2 regions of the Providencia sp. LY12 genome follow, and region 2 is predicted to be linked to the other one. Evidence: predicted binding sites of a transcription regulator. Region 2 holds the regulator's gene; the other holds the start of a gene.
What was found. Region 2 encodes LexA, which represses DNA repair genes until DNA is damaged. Its sites were predicted from a motif close to TNCTGTATGTACATACAGNA; they were not measured.
Positions count from the first base shown of each region.

Region 1: dinG (ATP-dependent DNA helicase DinG) is a predicted target of LexA. The motif match lies at 4,517-4,536, and genes of this name have one in related genera.

Region 1 covers NZ_CM172594.1:1,340,075-1,347,592, reverse strand. The annotation lists gene ACY3ZI_RS06130 (LOG family protein) at 1-226, opposite strand, end outside; gene rhtA (threonine/homoserine exporter RhtA) at 528-1,415, shown strand; gene dps (DNA starvation/stationary phase protection protein Dps) at 1,708-2,211, shown strand; gene dinG (ATP-dependent DNA helicase DinG) at 2,310-4,421, opposite strand; gene ACY3ZI_RS06110 (hypothetical protein) at 4,662-4,823, shown strand; gene sseA (3-mercaptopyruvate sulfurtransferase) at 4,860-5,699, shown strand; gene ACY3ZI_RS06100 (hypothetical protein) at 5,831-6,295, shown strand; gene ACY3ZI_RS06095 (hypothetical protein) at 6,306-6,674, shown strand; gene ACY3ZI_RS06090 (GlsB/YeaQ/YmgE family stress response membrane protein) at 6,785-7,033, opposite strand; gene dusC (tRNA dihydrouridine(16) synthase DusC) at 7,216-7,518, opposite strand, start outside.
Region 2 covers NZ_CM172594.1:480,625-488,142, forward strand. The annotation lists gene ubiA (4-hydroxybenzoate octaprenyltransferase) at 36-890, shown strand; gene plsB (glycerol-3-phosphate 1-O-acyltransferase PlsB) at 969-3,473, opposite strand; gene ACY3ZI_RS02130 (diacylglycerol kinase) at 3,598-3,972, shown strand; gene lexA (transcriptional repressor LexA) at 4,110-4,727, shown strand; gene zur (zinc uptake transcriptional repressor Zur) at 4,886-5,401, opposite strand; gene ACY3ZI_RS02145 (fimbrial protein) at 6,368-6,946, shown strand; gene ACY3ZI_RS02150 (fimbria/pilus outer membrane usher protein) at 7,039-7,518, shown strand, end outside.

The DNA of each region.
Region 1 (7,518 bases), 860 kb from region 2:
TTTCACGCTCTTCAAGCAGGGATGGGATCACTCCAATAGCCTTGCCACCTAAAGATAATACCGTATCAGCAACGGTCCCCATCAGCCCAACACTCGCACCACCGTAGACTAAAGCGATATCACGTTTTACCAGCTCTTTTGCAAACTCAATGGCTTGTTTTTGATAAATCTCATTCGTACCCATGCTTGAACCACAATAAACCGCGACGCTTTTAATTTTTTTCATGTTCTATTTTCATTCCTATTATCATTCTTGTAAGCGCAAAATTATACGGTACCCTCAAAGAAGCTCAACTCACAATATTTTATTTTTAGTCGTTATCCAATATTAAATAATATGATGAATTTTTCGCTCTCAACAAAGCAATATAATCTGCATGAATTCTGTGAGATAATTCACGCCAATTTGCTGGCTTAGGGTAAATATCCCAACAAACCACCATTATTATTTAGATTTACCCATTTTATCTGTATATACAGTGTGGGTTTTATCGACGTTCCCAACGTTTTTCTGAGGTTTTTTATTCATGTCTGCCGATACTAAAAAGAGTGCTTTTCCGCTATTACCGATAGGCTTGCTATTACTGGCAATGATGTCAATCCAAAGCGGTGCCTCTTTAGCTAAAACATTGTTCCCACTTATCGGCGCACCAGGTGTTACCGGTTTACGTTTGTTGCTTGCCACGATTATTTTGTGCGTGATCTTTAAACCATGGCGTTTAAATTTCAGAAAAAGCTCTCTGGGGCCACTGCTTGCTTATGGCTTATCTCTCGGAACCATGAACTACCTGTTTTATTTAGCGCTTGAGCGTATCCCTTTAGGGATTGCGGTCGCACTTGAGTTTACGGGTCCATTAGCCGTTGCGATGTTCTCTTCTCGCCGCCCTATCGATTTTTTATGGATTGGGCTTGTCATTGCCGGGTTGCTATTCTTACTGCCTATTGGCAATAACATTGACTCTCTCGATCTCGTTGGTGCCGCTTATGCTTTAGGTGCCGGTGTCTGCTGGGCGATTTATATTATCTTTGGGCAACGCGCTGGCGCAGGTTATGGTGCCGCAACGGTTGCTGTGGGTTCGTTGATTTCTGCGCTGATTTTCTTCCCGATTGGGTTAATGCAAACCGGGGTTGAAGCGATGTTTGACCCAGCTATTTTACCTCTGGCTTTAGGGGTCGCTATTTTGTCTACCGCGTTTCCTTATACATTGGAGATGATAGCGTTAACCAAGCTGCCCGCAAAAACCTTTGGTACTCTAATGAGCCTAGAGCCTTGCATGGGAGCATTTTTGGGCATTGTCTTCCTGCAAGAACATTTAACGATGACACAATGGTTAGCGCTGTTGTGTATTGTATGCGCGTCTATTGGTTCAACATCAACTTCAGTACCCAAATCAAAGATTGAGAAAGTATCGTAAATAATTACGTTATATTCACTTTTATTAAAGGCTAATAGGAATTTCTATTAGCCTTTTTACATTATTTTCTTTTTTCATTTTTTATTTCATTATCTTGTAAGGTAATCTTCATTTATTTGAAATGTCACATCGATAGATTCGATTGGTAAAACCTAAATAAAGCTCCAAAAAAATATCATCGTCCTGCCTATTGAAGTAATAGATTATTACTTTATGACATTCTTAGCTTTACACTCTATATTTATAAGCAGACAAGATAATTGAGTTAATTATATTTAAGAGAGGAAATTCTATGAATACTGCAAAATTATTTAAAACCTCTTCAACTGACCTTTTATATACCCGTAATGATATTGAAGATAGTGTTAAATTAGAAACCATCGGTATCTTAAACATGATGGTTATCCATTTCACCGATCTCTCTTTAATCACAAAACAAGCACATTGGAACATGCGCGGTCGCAACTTTATCGCTGTGCATGAGATGTTAGATGGCTTTAGAGATAGCATCGTTGGGCACTTGGATGAGTTCGCTGAGCGTGCGGTTCAGTTGGGTGGCATCGCCACAGGAACGTCACAACAAGTTAATAAATTTACATCGTTAGAAGCTTATCCTTTGGATATTCATTCTGTACAAGACCATTTAAAAGCGTTAGCGGAACGATATGCTGTTGTTGCAAATGATATTCGTAAAGCTATCGATGAAGTTGAAGATGAAAATACCGCAGATATGTTTACCGCCGCATCTCGCGATCTGGATAAATTCCTGTGGTTATTAGAAGCCAATATTGAGTAGTGTCGTAAAGCAGAGTCAATATATTGACCATGAGACCACTTCGGTGGTCTCGATTTATTTATCGCCCTACTTCTTTATCACCCTACTTACTTGCCGTACTACTTATCTGATGTTGGCATTTCAGGTTGTTCAATAGGGAAAATGGGTAACGAACTTAATAAACGTTTGCCATAGCTTTTGGTTAATAAGCGCTTATCATAAATGATAATTTCGCCATAACATTCATGACTTCGAATCAAACGTCCCGCTTGTTGGATCAAATTAAATGAAGCGCTAGGTAAACTTTGTACCTCGAATGGATAACGCTTTAATGACTTCAACCAATCCCCTTCAGTAATAATCACTGGGTTTGTCACAGGTGGAAATGCAATCTTGTGAATATGCACCTGGGTTAAAAATTCCCCTTTTAAATCTAACCCTTCCGCAAATGATTGTAAGCCGATTAGTGCGCTTTTTTGCCCTTGTTTAATACGTTCACAGTGCGTCTCCACTAACCGGTAACGTGGCTGATCCCCTTGCACTAATAGCTGTAAACGTAAATCTTTCACATGCTCCAGAAACCCTTCCATCGCTCGCTGGCTACTAAATAAGATCAATACTCCACGATGGTCACTTTCGGTAAATTGATGGCGAAAATAGGTTGCCATCTCTTTTAAATGTTCAGCTTCATTTGCCATAGTTGGCTCATGCTGCATTTTTGGGATCACCAACTTACCCTGTTCAACATGATTAAACGGCGAGGTGAGCGTCACGAAACGGTCATCACTCTTTTCGGATAATCCCGTTAACTCCATAAAACGTGAATAGCTGTTCAAAGAGCGAAGTGTTGCCGATGTTACTACAATATGAGGCACATTTTTCCATAACAAATGTTGCAGCTGTTCACTTACGCGGATCCCTGCGCAATGCATAAAAATCCGGGATTGATTTTTCTCATAACGGCGGCTAAGCCATTTCGAAACAGGTGCGCCTGAGCTTTGATCGAGCGAGGCTAAGCGCCACAATTTGGTCATATTTTCAAAATAGCCCATCGCTCGGCTTGTCACTAAGATGGAGCGATGCAAACGCACAATATCTTGCTTTGCTGTTTGTTCCGTTAAATCACTGAGAATCGCCTCTGATAGCCCACGTAATCCATCCGTCAGCTTAAATAGCTCTTGGCAACATTGCTGCATAACCTCAGGCAAGATCCCCATCGGGAACAAATATTCTGACTCTTTGGATGTTTCAGGTAATAGCCCGTTCGCTAACAGTGAAAAATCACGGAAACACTCACGTAATTTTTCGGCATGTTGTTGTAGCTTATCAGGATTAGTCAACTTAGGCGGTTTTGCTGGGCGAAACTGCGCAACATACTGCCCGACATGATGAATAAAATTATCCACCTGTGCGGTAAGCTGAACTAGCGTAATTTCCCCTTCCACTTCTAAAGCGTCTCTCGCCACATCGGGAACGTGATGCCCCTCATCGAGAACCAACAGTAATTTCTTGGGATCCGGTAATACCGACTCACTTTCCATCGCGGCCATCACTAAAGCATGGTTAGCCACGACCACATCCGCATCTTCAATTTCACGGCGTGCAATAAAAAAAGGGCATCGTTGATAAAATTGGCAATTACGTCCAAGACAATTCATTTTATCGGTGCTGACTTTACGCCATAAACTATCGCTAAATGCCTTTTTATGGTGGTCGCGTAGCCCATCCCAAGCAAAGCTATGAAAATCATTGCGTAATTGCTGGCATTGCGCTCTCTCTTCGCTGTTGGTAATTTCAGTTTTGTCTTCCACCAACAGCATTAAATCAATTTGTTCCCCTTCCGCGGCACAAATAGCTTCTAAGTTTCGGGGACACACATAACGCGCTCGCCCAAATGCGCCTGTATATTTTAAGTCAGGGATAATTTTGCTCAGTAATGGCAAATCCTTACTGAATATTTGATCTTGGAGGGCAACGTTAGCGGTGCTCACGACCAAAGTTTTACCTTCTTCGCGCCCAACCGCAATGCCTGGTATCAAATAGGATAAGGTCTTTCCCACCCCTGTGGGTGCTTCAATAACTAAATGACGCCCTTCTACATCCGACAAATTTTTCGCCACTTCAGCAATCATCTGCCGCTGAGGCGCCCGAGAGACGAACCCCTCAATTTGATTAGATAACCCCTTATACCATTGAGTTATTTGTTCTTTGATTTTATTTGACAGAGACATAGATACGCAGAAGACCAAGTAAAAAGGAGATGATAGCCAATCAAAAAAGAGGCAGGAAAGCCCCTGTTTCTCTTTTGCGAAACCCTTCGCAAAACTACTGTATTAATTTCCATTATACACAAATTCTGGAAAGCCTTTCGCAAAACACCAAATCGAGCCAAGAAAATACCCCGTAAAACTTGTTTGCTATCACCATCCAGTTATACTTTGGCATCTTCGTATCAAATCAGGCTAATAAAAATGAAAAAAGTCGTCATCGCACTGTGCGCATTATGCGCATTGAGTTCTATTGGGGGTATTGTGCTTGCCGGGATGAATATTTATACCCGCTCCACCACACCTATAGAACAAAATCAGGCTCAATCGCCATCGATATTACCTGCACCTAATCAGATCCAGTAATCATCCATTATTAATCAAACGGGACGGTGAGTTATGATGTACAACGATTATTTTGTAACACCAGAGTGGTTAAATTCGCACCTTTCAGACAGTAATATTATTGTGCTTGATGTCTCTACACCGCCACCTACCGCCCCTTATGATTGCTACCAAAGCTACCTTGATGAGCACATTCCCCAAGCTCAATTTTTTAATCAAGATGAAGTCGCCGATAAGAGCTGCGATTTACCCCATATGCTCCCTGATGCCACCACATTTAGCCAAGCAGTTGGGGCTATGGGGATTAATAATCAAACCCAAGTCATTATTTACGCACAAAATAACTTATTTTCATCCCCGCGTGCATGGTGGACTTTCCGTACTTTAGGCTGTAAACAAGTTAAAATTTTAGCAGGCGGAATTAACGCATGGAAAACAGCGGGTTTTGCGACCCAATCCGGCAAAGTCACCCCACCCACAGCTCAAACCTTTATTGCAGATAGACAAGATGCTAATGCGCTGAATCAACAGCAAATGTTAGAGATTGCCACTGAAGGTAAAATTCAAATTATTGATGCGCGTGCAGCTGCCCGTTTTCTGGCTCAAGCTCCTGAACCTCGTCCGGGTTTAAGGATGGGGCATATTCCAGGCAGTAAAAATGTGCCTTGGGATTTATTAGTGGATAATGGGGAATATAAATCTCCTGAACAGTTAAAAGCTATTTTTGCGCAGCAAGATGTTGATATTCTTGCGCCAACAGTCACAACCTGTGGCTCTGGCATGACTGCTGCCGTAGTTTTACTGGCATTGGTATTATTAGGCAACCCATATGTGCGCCTCTATGATGGTTCATGGGCGCAATGGGGGCAAGACAACGGGTTACCAATCGAACCTTAATCATTTTTTTCCCTCATAAATACGCGTTAATTATGAGGGAATTTATTTGTTCTATTTAAATCTAATATTATAAAAAATTAATCTAATTAATTACGTTTTCTATTACTCTATTTTTATGGAGCTAATAAACAATGAATACATCATGGGAACTCTGGGTAATAAACCTAGGGACGCTCTCTACCTTTGTCGGTACAGCCGCAACTTTATGGGTTCTATTACAAACATCAAAATTAACGATTAAATTTAATCGTAAGGCATCTATTTATTTTCATAAAGAGAAGCTATCCAAGCTACTTAATGATTATTATAAACACTTATCTGAAGTTCATAATAAAAACACATTTCATGAAGAAATGCATAGAAGGAAGTTACATAGTAGAATACAATCATTACACCATTATATTCTATTCATTGACTCTAAAGATAAAAAATTAATATCATCAATAAAACAATACAAAATAAAAACCATAAAAATAACATCAATAAAAGACCACCATGATTTAGATATTAGCCTATGTTTTGATATGTTAGATGAAGTAAATCTTCTACTTAATTATATTGATAATATTATTGATATTTCAGCTAGAAAAATATGAGGGAAAACTAATGAACCCAACAGAACACAAAGTCATATCTAACGTATTTTTAAAAAGTTTAAAGCGCCAAATAGAATGGGAGCAAACAAAAGATATCCATCCAGCCATTAACCAGTCTCCAAATTTTTGTATTCTAGGATGTTATAATACAACAAACTTAGATAACATGGCTTTTTACTTATACTCATATCGTGCTATTGAATTTAATCATTACACTGAGACACATAATTCTGTAGTGAAATTTTCTCTTACATTAATTGAAAATAACTGTATCACTTGGAATACAGTTCATGATGATAGATTATTGACTCAGTTATTTGAAATTACTGCATTTGATAAATCTTCAATACATAAATTCATGGAATCATATGAAAATTAAAAAATTAAAGCCACTCATTATTTAGCGAACGTCATAATAAGTGGCTTTAATAAATAGTAAATTGTGCAGTAGAAAAAAAACTACCCTTGATAATGATGCCCCTAGAAATGCTACTTAATAAACATTCCCGCAAGGAATAGCACGACAATGGCGCCGATCACGGCAACAACAAAACTACCGAAGTTAAAGCCATCCACCTTGCCTTTACCAAAGAATGTGCTGATGTATCCCCCGACAACCGCCCCGACGATCCCCAATACTGTCGTCATGATAAAACCCATTTGATAGGTTCCAGGCATTAACCATTTAGCTAAAACACCTGCGATTAAACCAAAGATAATCCAAGCAATAACGCCCATTTGAGGCCTCCAATATCTCTGTTGCTCTAAATTTCCTAGCACGATAACTTTGTTACACGATATAGACTCTTTAATCATGACATACGGTAATGACAATATTTTGAATTAATCACCACCATACTAGTCACCACCATACATAGTAATTAAAGACCTAATCTCAAATTTTGGCAAATTTCATCATGTTAAGATGATGCGACAGAAAGCAGCTCCACATGTAGTGCAATAACATCCGCTATTTGCTCCGCCGTTTTCAATGCTCTCACTTGAGAAAACAGTTCATCCGCTTGCTGGTACTCTTTACGTAAATAACTCAGCCATTGTTTGATACGAGCTGCGTGGTAATGCCCTGTATCTCCCAGTTTTTCTAGTTCCGTATACTTTAAGAGTATTTTCCCGACCTGTTCCCAAGGCATCTTCGCGACATTGTGTTTGATCACACGGCTCAAATTCGGCGTATTTAAAGCACCTCGGCCAATCATAATCGA
Region 2 (7,518 bases):
GAAGCATAAAGGAGCACGATAACGTGGAGGGAAGTATGGCGCTAAGTAAATGGCATGCATACAGCCGTTTAATGCGTATTGATAGACCTATTGGCTCACTGTTATTACTGTGGCCAACCTATTGGGCGCTGTGGATTGCCGCCCAAGGCACGCCAAGTTTGCATATTCTGATTGTCTTTACGGCCGGTGTATTTTTAATGCGTGCCGCAGGCTGTGTTATCAATGACTTTGCTGATCGTAATTTCGATGGGCATGTAGAAAGAACTAAACACCGACCACTGCCTAGCGGTGATGTTACGGAAAAAGAAGCAAAAATTCTATTTGCTGCGTTGGTAGGGCTCTCTTTCTTATTGGTATTGAGTCTGAATACCATGACCATCTGGTTATCGGTCGCAGGCTTAGCGCTAGCGTGGATCTACCCGTTTGTGAAACGTGTGAGCCATTTGCCTCAAGTAGTCTTGGGCGCTGCATTTGGCTGGTCAATCCCGATGGGATTCTCAGCAGTTAGTGAGTCCTTACCACTAGTTTGTTGGTTACTGTTTTTAGTGAATATCATCTGGTCAGTGATTTATGACACGCAGTATGCCATGGTCGATCGTAACGATGATTTAAAAATTGGCGTGAAATCAACGGCGATTCTGTTCGGTCAATATGACAAGCTGATTATTGGTTTGCTGCAAATTGTGATGGTTGGCTTGCTGGTGGTGATTGGCTCATTAGCTAACTTAGGCATGGTTTATTATGGTTCGTTAGTGCTAGCCGCTGCGCTGTTTGTTTATCAACAGCAATTGATGGTGAACCGAGAACGAGCACCGTGTTTCAAAGCGTTTATGAATAATAACTATGTTGGCTTTATTCTGTTTATCGGTATGGTAATTAGTTATTTTTAACCGCTAAAACGGGATAAGAAAAAGGGTAATGCAGATGCGTTACCCTTTTTTATTGTTGAATATCATTGACTTGTGATATTACTCTTGCGGCGTTTCTGAGTCTGCATCAGCACTTTCCGGCGTATTTTTCGGCGCTGGTTTTGGTGCAGAAAGTTCTTCAGTTTGGCTAACGCTCTCAATGGTCAGACGGATTTCCGGTGACATCAAGCGTGCAAGCACGGCGTACAAGTTTTTCGCATTCGTCGAGAAAATATCATTCTCGTTATTGTCGATATAGCCTTCTTCTTTGAGGGTATCGACCAGTGTTGAGAACACGGCTTTATCAAAGAATTCAGGGGCGTTAATACCGTGCAGAACGGACAGACGCTGCGCGAGCATACGACTCTCTTTCTCTAACGTATTGCGGCTGACTTCTGGGCTTGCATTGAGCAATGACAGTGTAATGGCGTAGCGTTGCAGTGTTTCACGAACACCAGCTGCCAGTAGCTGTAACGGACGGATACGGCGAGGATTTAACACCACCATATTCTCATCTTTCAAGCAGATCAGTTGTTGGTTATTCAGCTCATCAATCAATGTATCCACTGTTTCCGTAAGCGCGTTTGCGTCATAACGCATAAACAGCTCAGCTTTCAGGAATGGATAAATCAGCGCAACTTGCTGGTGGATTGCATCACGGCTAATGCGCTCATGGTGCAGCACAATGCTGGCGATAAGCGAAGGCAGAACCAGTAAGTGATGAATATTGTTACGGTAATAGGTCATTAAGACGGCATTTTCGCGTGGCAGAATAATAATATCCCCCATGCTGTCTTTTTCGACTTCAAACTTGTTCATCTGCAAAGCGTGTTCAAGCAGCTCTTCAGCCGTTTTGTTCGGCGTAGTTGCATCGGCAGTGTAAGGCACATTGCGCAGTAGCTGTAGATAGCACTCGATTTGTTCAAGCAGTTGTTCACGGGTGAGCGAGCGCTGACGTGAAGCCAACAATGCCGTTGAACATAGGTTAATCGCGTTGGCAGCTGCCGCATTATTGATATTCACCATAATGTTATCGGCTAAGCTGCTGACGGTTGGGTTTAACCAGCTCGGGCGCTGTGGTTCAATCGGGTCGATAGATTCACGCCAATTTGGTACGCGGTTATTTAAGTACTGGGTCAGTGAAATTGGTTGCCCAAAGTTCACATAACCTTGACCCAAATTACGTAGTTTACGCAGACCACGTACCATGGAGAAGAAGCCTTCTTTCTCTTTCTCAGCGCCACGCAGCTCTTTTGCGTAAGTTCCCACTTCCATCACATGTTCGTAACCAATATAGATAGGAACGATGGTGATAGGGCGGGAGTCTCCGCGTAGCATCGCTTGTAGGGTCATCGACAAGGTACCGGTTTTCGGTTCCAGTAAGCGACCTGTACGTGAACGACCGCCTTCCACAAAGTATTCAATCGAATAGCCGCGAGCAAATAGCTCACTAAGGTATTCGCGGAATACGGTGGAATAGAGTTTATTGCCTTTGAACGTACGGCGAATAAAGAACGCACCTAAACGGCGGAAAATAGGACCGGCTGGCCAAAAGTTAAGGTTAATACCCGCCGCAATGTGTGGTGGCACTAAGCCTTGGTGATAAAGCACATAAGAAAGCAGCAGGTAGTCCATATGGCTACGGTGAGAGGGCACATACACAATTTCGTGACCATCTTGCGCCAGCTGGCGAACGCGCTCAGCATGTTGAACGTTGATCCCTTGGTATAAGCGGTTCCATGTCCAACCGAGTACACGGTCAGTCAGTCGCACTGCTTCATAAGAGAAGTTAGCAGCAATCTCTTCCATCATCGCCACGGCATTTTGCTGGGCTTTTTGTAATGGGATTTTTTTACTGCGCGCTTCGTCTTCAACGGCTTTTTCAATCGCTTTAGAGGATAGCAGCTTATTAAATAGCTCATAACGGGCAGGCAGTTTTGGCCCGACCGCAGCTAAACGCTGACGAGAGTAGTGAATACGTGCTACGCGAGCAAGTTTATTGGCAATGATGGTGTCGGTGCCATGTTCTTGCGCCATCTGGCCAAGAGAAATACTCGGAGAGAAACGTACAAAGCTATCGCGCCCTAACCACAGGACTGCAAAGAATTTTTGCACACCGTTTAAGAGTTTTAGCGGGGCAGGCTTATGCCCTTCGCGACCCGGCGCACGTCCAAACATGACGGATGCAGGTAGCATTTGAATATCAAGATTTGGATTGTTTTTATGCAAATCCAGATACGCATGGAATATTTTTACTGACTCTTTACGTGGATCTGGGGAGTAGTAACGGAACACGCGCGGGCCATCATCAATAAACACATAGGCTGGGAGCTTGGTGCCATTGATGTCGTTATCCACTAGCGGATCAGGTAAACCAATCGCTAAGCATTGTTGGCGAAGCGTGAGCAGGTCGGACTTTGAGTGATATGGCAAGACGTACAGCGTTGGCTTGCTTGGGTCAAGCTGTAACTCTGTTATCGGATCCGTTGGGATTAGTTTACTTTTTACCAATAATTTCAGTGGTAAATTCAACGTGTTGTAATATATTTTACGCCATAGTGACATAAATGATTATAGCCTCTTGTTAGTAATGCTGCGCAATCATAGCAGAAAGCAACGTTTAGATCTGTTATCGATAATTCACTTTGACTGCAAAAGTTGATTATTGTTTAAAAATTAAGGAAAAAATATGGCAAGTCAAACTAAGGGACTCACTCGGGTCATCAAAGCGGCTGGATACTCCCTTAAAGGTTTAAAAGCAGCATGGGTAAATGAAGCCGCATTTCGTCAAGAAGCGATTGCTGCTATCATTGCGATAATTATAGCTTTTTACTTGGATATTAGCCAAATTGACAGAGTTTTGTTGATTGGTTCAGTTGTATTAGTCGCAATCGTTGAGTTAATTAACAGTGCAATTGAGGCGGTTGTTGATCGTATTGGCAGTGAATACCATGAATTATCTGGGCGAGCGAAAGATATCGGCTCCGCAGCTGTGTTCGTCACGATAGGATTAGCTCTGTTTATCTGGGGAACCGTATTATGGGCACGTTATTTTACGGCTTAGTGGGCTAAAAACAGTAAAAGAGATAAAAAGCCAGAAATTCATCAACAAAAGCAGGTTTTGGCTAATTTAACAGTTCCCAATACCCATTTACCTGTATATACTCACAGTCTGACTGTATAAACAAACAGGGGAACGGGATGAAAGCACTGACAGCTCGACAACAGCAAGTTTACGATCTGGTGCGTGACCACATTTCGCAAACGGGCATGCCACCAACACGCGCTGAGATAGCAGCAAGTTTGGGTTTTCGTTCGCCTAATGCGGCAGAAGAACATTTAAAAGCCTTAGCTCGTAAAGGGGTAATTGAGATTGTTTCTGGAGCTTCCAGAGGCATTCGTCTGTTGTTAGAAGAAGAATCCGAAGATTTAGGACTTCCTCTGATTGGACGTGTTGCTGCTGGCGAACCATTGCTTGCACAAGAACATATTGAAAGCCATTACCAAGTCGACCCAGAATTATTTAAACCACACGCAGACTTTTTATTACGCGTAAATGGTATGTCGATGAAAGATATCGGTATCATGGATGGTGATTTACTTGCGGTACATAAAACACAGAATGTCCATAATGGGCAAATTGTTGTGGCACGTATCGAAGATGAAGTTACTGTTAAACGCTTTAAGCAACAAGGCAATCGCGTTGAGCTTATTGCTGAAAACTCTGATTTTGCACCAATTGTGGTTGATTTACGCGAACAGAATTTTACTATCGAAGGTCTAGCTGTTGGGGTTATCCGTAACAGTGACTGGCATTGATGATGAGTGATTGAGTCTGGCAGCAGACTCAATATCTCTATTTTTTGAATAGCCTTTCTTTATATAGCTATTTTCATACTGTTTTTCTTTATATAGCCATCTTCCATGTTGCTATATAGCTTCCTTTATTTTACTTCCTGTAGACCACTTATTCTATATCACTTCTTTTTTGAACTGACCGTGGCGTGATGGTTATGCTCACAGTGTTCATGATCTTGGCAATTGGAAATCTCAAAACATTTTTGACATAAACCATGGTTTTCTACCACCGTATGCCTGAGATGAAAATGATTTTCTTCCGCTAGTGTGCTAATCGCTTGTTCGATAGTCGTGCAGTCACTTTCGGTCACATTGCCACAATTATCACAAATCAACATCACTGAAATATGGCTTGGATTATCCACATGGTGACAAACCACATAGCTGTTTGTGGATTCAATTTTATGAATAAATCCTTGTTCCATGAGGAACTCTAAACCGCGATAAACGGTAGGGGGTTTAGCCTGAGGCTCTATTTCACGTAGTAAATCTAGTAGATCATAAGCACTGATCGCACCGTGTTGCTGCGCTATTAATCGCAGAACAGTCTCTCTTTGTGGGGTCAAACGCACGCCTCGAGACTGACAAATACGTTCGGCCGTCGTAAGCAGCATGTCTTCACTGATTGTTTTCATCTTGTTTGGCCCCACCTAGATAGCTTCAAGTTTTTATTACTGTTTAGTTTACCATAACTTCCATTTCTGTTGTGTTTGAAATGGTGGTGATGAAATAAACAATTTCTTACTAAATTGAATACGCAATTTTAACTTTAATAAAGGCAACATTAATAAAAAATGAACTCCTTATTTAAGAGATGGTTTTTTCTATTTTAAATAAATCATTAATTGCTACATTTTAGTTAATCATTGGGTGTTAAATTTAACCAAATAAAAACAATTATTGAAATTCATTGTTACTATTTGGCGTTAATTTTAATTAAGACTTATCTTACCCCTTCTTTCTTATGTAGCGATTACTGATGCGAAAAAGACGCTGGATAGATGTTAAATCCAATAAATTTGCATCTGATAGGTTTATTAAGTTGTATTTAAATATAAATATAGATTTTTATATTTATAGGTTTTTTGCAATATTTAGACATTTTTATAAATGCAAAATGAAGTCTTCATATAAATCTTTCTAAGTAATTCATCATTTCTTTAGATTTAATTACTCATTCAGTGGATAAAAGTTGCCCTTATGCATTTTGTCGATATAAAAAACCAAGTCAACGCTTTATTTGGGTGGTTTTTGACAGCATATGTCACGTATGTAGAATTGACATCAGAAAATATCACAAGGTAGTTATCAGAATTCATTTAGTGTTCTATATCAATTTTAATTAATTAATGAATGACTCAGTAATTAATTTAGAAGTGAGAATGTTGGCTTAATGATTTCTGTTTTTTAAATCACATAAATGAGATGGAGCTCGTTTATATAAAAAAATCTCTAACCTGAATGAAATTCATCAAGTAGGAAAGCTAGAGGAATTTTTCAAGGGTGCACTGATTAAGTAAATGGACTTAATTTTGCATCAGTGGAAACAGGAAAGAGAAAAAGAGAAATAGCAGTTCCTACTCATTTAAAGGAAAACTTTTATGAAACTGAATAAATTAGCATTAACTCTAGCTTTAGGTTTAGGTGTTGGCGTTTCAGGTGTTGCTTTAGCTGCTGATCCAGTAGAAAGCTCACAAGGTGAAATCCGTTTTACTGGTTTCATTAACGACGTTCCATGTTCAATCGATGCTGACAACCTGAAGCAATTAGTTGAATTCGGCGAAATCGCGTTACATGAACTGACTTCTAACCAATTCCGTTCAGACAGCAAAGCGTTCGATATCGTTCTGAAAAACTGCTCTACTGAAACTTACAAAAACGCAAAAATCACATTTACTGGTTCTACAGTAAACGGTTTCCAAGGCTTCACTGGTGACTTACTGGGCTTAGGCGGTAAAGTTAAAAACGCTGGTATCGTAATCACTAACGGCGCTGACAAAATCGTTGAATTCGGTAAAGCATTCCCAGGTACTGGTGACGGCTACGCGTTAAACAATGGTGACGGTTCACAAACTACTCTGCACTTCGCAGCGTACGTTAAAGGTAACGAAGATCCAACTCAAAAAGCTACTACAGGTCGTTTTGACACTGTAGCTAACTTCAAAATTGTTTACCAATAATAGTCAGTTTCTATAGAGAACAATATGGCGTAGTCATACGCCATATTTCTTATATCGTCTTCACTGTATCTGTTTGTATAGGCGCATAGTTAATGAAAAGCATGAAGCTAAATCTAATTACAAAATTAATGCTTTTAATGTTAACGCCAATGGTTGCATTCTCTGAAGAGGCCGTTGATTTTAACACCGACTTCATTGATTCTGAAGGTAAAGAAAACGTCGACTTCAGTAAGTTCTCTCACGCCAACTATGTCCCTCCTGGGGATTACTCTTTAGCGATTGAAGTTAACCGCGCTAAAGTTTCTATGGAACAACCTATCACCTTTTTTAATCCTAATTACGACGACAAAGTTTCGTTGGCATGTGTCACGCCTGAAATTTATGCATTATTGGGATTAAAAAAGGAGTGGAATAACCAAGTCAAATGGTTAGATGATGGAAAATGTTTGGATATTCGTTCAGTTCCGGATATGACCATTCAAGGGGATTTGGCAAAGAACGTTGTACAGTTCAATATTCCTCAGGCCTACATGGAGTACTCAGACCCTGATTGGGACCCACCATCTCGTTGG